DNA from 2 places in the Hornefia porci genome. Region 1 is predicted to be linked to the other one. Evidence: predicted binding sites of a transcription regulator. Region 1 holds the regulator's gene; the other holds the start of a gene.
What was found. Region 1 encodes LexA, which represses DNA repair genes until DNA is damaged. Its sites were predicted from a motif close to AGAACANNTGTTCT; they were not measured.
Positions count from the first base shown of each region.

Region 1 (3,160 bases):
CTGTCTGATGGATGCTCTGGATCGGGGGCTGGCCGGAAACTCGCTGCGGGAATTTTATTATCTGTGCCGGAATGTCCTCGTGAAACGGGAGAGCGACTACGACAAATTTGATATGGCGTTTGCTGCTTTTTTCCAGTCGATCCGGCCGGTGGATGAGCTTCCGGAGGAACTGTGGGACTGGCTGAATCAGGGTGAGCTGGAGCGGGAACTCGAGGATATGCCGGAATGGGCGAAGGAATTTGATTTCGATACGCTGCAGAAGATGTTCCGGGAACGTCTGGAGGAACAGAAGGAAAAGCACGACGGCGGAAATTACTGGGTCGGAACCGGAGGGACATCGCCCTTCGGCCACGGCGGCTACAATCCTGCGGGAATCCGGGTCGGCGGAGCGGGACGGCACCGGTCGGCGGTGCAGATTGCGGAGGAACGCAATTTCCGTGATTTCCGGCAGGATAATGAGCTGGATACCCGTCAGTTTCAGATGGCTTTCCGGAAGCTGCGGCAGTTTTCCACCCGGGTAGACACGGCGAAAACAGAACTGGACATCGATGAGACCATTGACGCCACCTGTGAGAATGCAGGACTTCTGAGACTTGTTTATGAAAAGCCCCGGAAGAACACCGTCAAGCTGCTTCTGCTGATGGATGCGGGCGGCTCCATGTATCAGCACAGCGAACTCTGCAGCAGACTGTTTCAGGCGCTGCACGATTCAACACACCTGAAAGATCTGAAAATCTATTATTTCCATAACTGTGTCTATGATTACCTTTATACGGATCCCTCCTGCGCGAGCGGCCGCTGGATCGAGACCGAGTGGGTGCTCAGAAATCTGGATTCGGACTATAAGGTGATTCTGGTGGGTGATGCGGCGATGTCCAGCTATGAGTTATTATCCCGGGGAGGAAATCTGGACTGGTATGTCTACAACAAAGAACCCGGCATCGATTGGTTAAAAAAACTGGAGAGACATTATAAAAATATCGTCTGGCTGAATCCCATAAAAAAAGAACGCTGGGGATATGCGTGGGGATCCCGCACCATCGCACTGGTACGGGACGTATTTCCGATGTACGAGTTGACGCTCGACGGGCTGGACGCCGCGATACAGAAGCTTCTTTCACGATAAGCGAGTCGGCCTGCCTCGCTTCGAGGGCATAGTAGACTATCGGCCGGCTGCCTTTACGGAACGGACCGAAGGGATCTCTCTCGGCCTTGCTTCAAGGGCATAGAGCAACACCGGCCGGTTAAGCCGGAACCGGAGCCGGCTAAGCTGACTGAGCTGACGCCGGCAGGTCAGGCTTCCGGCGGATTGTGCACGGCTCAGTTACGGCTCAGTTCAGGTAGCGGAAGACGCCGCGAACCTTCCCCTGAATGCTCACATCCCGGACGATAATCGGGCTCATGGTGTCGTTTTCCGGCTGAAGGCGGATGTGGTCATCTTCTCTGTAATAGGTCTTCACGGTCGCTTCGCTTTCAAATCCGTCAATCATGGCAACCACAATATCACCGTTTTCCGCGGTGTTCTGCTGCTCGACGAGGATCAGATCCCCGTCCATGATGCCCACATTGATCATGGATTCACCGCGAACGCGGAGCATGAAACAGGTTCCCTGCACGAACTGCGCGGGAACCGGGAAGGTCCCGTCCATATTTTCCTCCGCGGTGATCGGCGTACCGGCGGCGACGCGTCCGATAACGGGGATGTCGATGACGTCCTCGCGTTCCGGCGCCGGATCGGGAGCCTGCGGCGGAGCGGCGGCGTTTTCAGGAACGTCCGGTGTATCGGCTTCCGGCTCGTCTTCCTCCTGCGGCACCAGAACCAGCGCCCGCGGCTTGGCCGGATCCTTGCGAAGGTAGCCCTTCTCCACCAGAGCGCCGATGGCTTTATGAGCCGTAGAGGTGGACTTGATTCCGACAGCCGCGCATATCTCGCGAACAGTCGGCGGATATCCCTTGGTTCGGATTTCCTTTCTCATGAAATCCAGTATCTTCTGTTCTTTTTCCTTCAAATCTGCCATAGCGTCCCCCTGTAAATCATTTATACACAAAGTATAACACAGCGCGAACAAAAAGTAAACATTTGTTCGCGCTTCGTACCGGATTTTTGTTCGGCTCTGTTCGCATGTTCGCGTCGTGTTTCCGGATAAAGCGTCTGAAAATCCCTGCGGCAGGCCAACGGATATGCGTTCTGCGTATTGATATTTCAGGCGCATCCGATGGCCGGACGCGCATTAAAAAAGCGCCGGCAGCATATAACCGGCGCGGGAGCGGAACGCTCAGCTGATTTTTCTGTTCTCAAGATCCTTCGTGCCTTTCTGTTCCCGGACGGGTCTGTCGACGATGATGGAGATGATGACGCAGACCAGAAGCAGGAACTGATAGAAGAGGAACGGAATGATGGACACGCTGGTGATTTTGGCGATACTGGCCGCGATCAGCAGCTGCGCGCCATAGGGAATGATCCCCTGGCATATGCAGGAGAAGATGTCGATCAGGGACGCAGTCTTGCGCGGATCGATGCCGAACTCGGCGCTGATGTCCTTCGCGATCGGTCCGGCCATCACTATGGCTACTGTATTATTCGCCGTTGCGATATCCATCAGAGCGGTCAGCAGTCCTATGCCGAGCATGCCGCCTCTACGTGTTCTGGAGTGGTTCCGGATCGTCTGAAGAATCCATTCGAAACCGCCGTATTCCCGCATCAGCGAGCCCATGGAGGCGACCAGGATCGTGACGATCATGGTCTCGAACATATTCTTTGTTCCTTCTCCCATGGCGCTGAACGCCGTGGCGATGGTGAGTGAGCCGGTAGCGAGACCCACGACGCCGCATAGGATTGTGCCGCAGCCCAGAACGATAAAGACGTTGATTCCGCAGAGGGAGGCCAGCAGAACAACGAAATACGGGATGGCCTGCCAGACATTGTACTGATAGTGCTGGAGATCAGCGGAGCCTCCCATCATCGCTGCGACGATCAAGATGACAAAGGTGATGATGGCCGCGGGGAGCGCGATGTGGAAATTGACCCGGAATTTATCTTTCATTTCCACGCCCTGTGTCTTGGTCGCGGCGATGGTGGTGTCGGAGATGAAGGACAGGTTGTCGCCGAACATGGCGCCGCCGACGACTGTTCCGACGCAGAACGGGAGGCTGAGGTCCG
Region 1 is NZ_MJIE01000001.1:783,427-786,586, reverse strand. Features, by position in the region: gene BHK98_RS03725 (vWA domain-containing protein) at 1-1,126, shown strand, start outside; gene lexA (transcriptional repressor LexA) at 1,332-2,018, opposite strand; gene BHK98_RS03715 (Na+/H+ antiporter NhaC family protein) at 2,277-3,160, opposite strand, start outside.

Region 2 (3,160 bases), 460 kb from region 1:
CGGCGCTGTCATTCTGTCCGCAGGCTGTGTCCGGCTTGATACTCTGGAGGGGGAGCTTTCGGCAAAGCATTCCATCCGGCTGGGCCCCAAGGAAACCGATCTGATGCGCTATCTGATTCAGAACATGAACCGGGATATCGATTTCAGCCTGGTCAGGGATCAGATATGGGAAGACGACCCCGACACAGACGAAGAAAAGCTGTCGCTTTACATCAGTTATCTCAATGACAAGCTGGCTTCCATCAATGCGGATCTGCATATTTTGAGCGATCATCAATCCTGTCGGCTGACAGAGCTTGAATCCGCCTGAACCGCACCGCAAATAACAGAGAACCGCTGAATACGAAAACAGTAAAAATAAGCAAAATAACAGAAAGCATGAACAGTATATATGGAGAGCATCTCCCTGAAATGAACGCAATCGCGGATGAAATCAGCAGAATGCTGGAAAACGGAAATTATGAACACATCCGCAGACGGATCAAATCCGAGGAAAGCATGCGGAACAAATGCCGCCTCAATCATCTGCCCGAGAACGAACGTTCTGCGCTGGAAGAGATACACGATGCCATCGGCTTCCGGATCATCTGCCATTTCATAGACGAAGTGTATGATTACGCTACAATGATCCGTAACACGTTTACGGTTACAGCAGAAAAGGACTATATCCGAAACTGCAAGCCGAACGGTTACAGAAGTTATCACATGATCGTCCGTTACAAAGGATATTATGTTGAATTTCAGCTCAGGACCATCGCAATGGATACATGGGCGAGCCTGGAGCATGAAATTAAATATAAAAAGAAACTGTCCAATCCCGAACTCATCGGTGCGGAGCTGAAACGCTGTGCCGATGAACTGGCGTCCTGTGATATATCCATGCAGGTGCTTCGCAAAAAGATCCAGAGAGAACGTCAGGAAACCCCGGAAAAATTGTAAGGATAAGAACAGGAGAGGGTGCGGATGAATCGGCCGTTATTTGTGGGATTTGCGGGACGGCTCTCTCCTGACTTTTCCGGATATAACTATTCCTAAAATCATAATTTTGGGAATAGTTGTGGTGAAAAACAAGAAAAAGCCCGCAACACCGGCGGGATCGGTTTTTCACGGTTGTCAACGGTTGCACCGTAGACCCGTATATCCTCATCACCATTTAAAATCGCTTAAAACGGAAATTTAAGCCTCGTTTTATCAGATCTTTTTACGCAGTTCTCTGTCCGTCCGTACGGACCAAGTCTTCTGGCTCTGTATGCGGCATACGCCGTTTATTATGGAACCTCTCTGTCTCAAAAAAGATTTAGAAATGATAAAGGCCCGCTGCGCCGGGTGTATCAGGTCCGGCTGCCGGGTCCTTATCAAAACCTCTAATCCAGGAGTTGAATCCGAGCGCCAGTTCGGAACACCTGAAATGTAATATGGGATCAATCATACACCGGTACGAGGATTTTCTGTCCCGATGCAATGTCGTTTGCCTGTATATCATTAGTCTCACAGATATCATATACGATCTGACGGACATCTTTATTGTCCGGAGCATATTCGGCCGCAATCGACCATAAGGTATCACCAGATTCAACCTCCACGCATCTGTACTGATCCATTGATAAACTGTTCGCTGTATTGAATCCTGCAAGCGTCGAAAACACTGTGAATACCGTCAGCAGCACAATGACCGCAAATATTGTAAATCTGAACTTCGATGCAATCCTCATCTTCCTCATCATGTATACCTTCTGTGCGAAACATTCGTTCGGAACGTCTGTTCGTACTGCTATAATATCAGAATACATGTTCGTTGTCAATAGTGAAACGAACATTTGTTTTCTCTTTTTTCGCTTTTTTCTGCACCGGCGGAAAAAGAGTTACACCAAAAAAGACGCCGGTTCGGCGCCTCTGCGGTCGGCAGTATTTTGCTGCAGATTAAGTTTTTGATATATTTGGATATAGAATACAGTTCCGCCGTGGAATGTGGAATGAGGTTCAGACCTCCTCCAGGATTCCTTTGTCCGCCGCAAGCCTGACGAGATCAAACAGACGGGCGTTGATTCCGCCTCTGGGAACCCCCGCATAGATTACTCTCTGACATTGTTCCATCTCCCCCACTGCCTGCTCATAGGTTTCAGAAGAAATCTCCGCAAACGGACGTTCGCTTATCACCCTGCAGGCCAGGAGCGAAGCCAGCTGATAATCAATATCGTTCTCATACAGAATGCCTGCGGCGAAGGGAACATTCTCCTGCTGAAGCTCCCGGTAGATCCGGATGCCGGTTCCTCCTGAGGATATCACAAAGACCTGCGGCGTATCTCCCTCCGGCCTTGCCAGCTCGATGCTTCCGAACACGGGATCATAGAATCCGTTGTCGATATCGTAAAGCTCCCGTATAATCTCCGAATGAAAAATCTCCTCCGGCGTTCCGGCCCGGACTGCGTGCTCCCCGCTGACACAGACAATCCGATCCGAGATTTTCTGTGCGAGATCGATTTCGTGGAGGGTCATGACGATAGTGATTCCCTTTTCTTTGGCCATTCGGCGCAGGACGCTCAGGAGCTCAAGCTTGTAACGGATGTCCAGAAACGATGTCGGCTCGTCCAGAAGGATGATTTCCGGTTCCTGGCAGATTGCCCGGGCGAGCATCACACGCTGTTTCTGCCCGTCACTGATCGCATTGAAATCACGGTTTCCAAGCTCGCGTGCGTGAACCGTCTCCAGCGCCTCGTCCACCTTCTCCTCGTCCTCATGGGTCAGAATTCCCAGACGCCCGGTATACGGATACCGTCCGGTCGCTACGATATCGTGACAGGTCAGAAGCTCCGGCTTCGGACGGTCTGTAAGAACCACAGCCATACGTGTGGACAGATCCCGGAAAGTCATCTCGTTCAGACTGCTCCCGTCGATAACCACGTCACCGCGCAGCAGGGTGAGCTGACGGGCGATTGTCTTCAGAATTGTGGATTTTCCGGCGCCGTTGGGTCCGATGAGCGTCACAATCTCCCCTCTGCGGACGTTCAGACAGATATCGTCAATGAGGCTTTTGCTGTGATATCCCACGGAAAGCTGTTCAAGTGTCAGATAATTCCCGTTCATCTCATCTGCCTCTCTTTCTGCTGACCATCATATAGATGACAATTGGTGCTCCGAAGACGGATGTCACGGTGCTGAT
Region 2 is NZ_MJIE01000001.1:321,535-324,694, reverse strand. Features, by position in the region: gene BHK98_RS01405 (response regulator transcription factor) at 1-310, shown strand, start outside; gene BHK98_RS01400 (GTP pyrophosphokinase) at 412-939, shown strand; gene yneA (cell division suppressor protein YneA) at 1,422-1,724, opposite strand; gene BHK98_RS01390 (ABC transporter ATP-binding protein) at 1,981-3,084, opposite strand; gene BHK98_RS01385 (FecCD family ABC transporter permease) at 3,086-3,160, opposite strand, start outside.
Region 2: yneA (cell division suppressor protein YneA) is a predicted target of LexA. The motif match lies at 1,753-1,766, and genes of this name have one in related genera.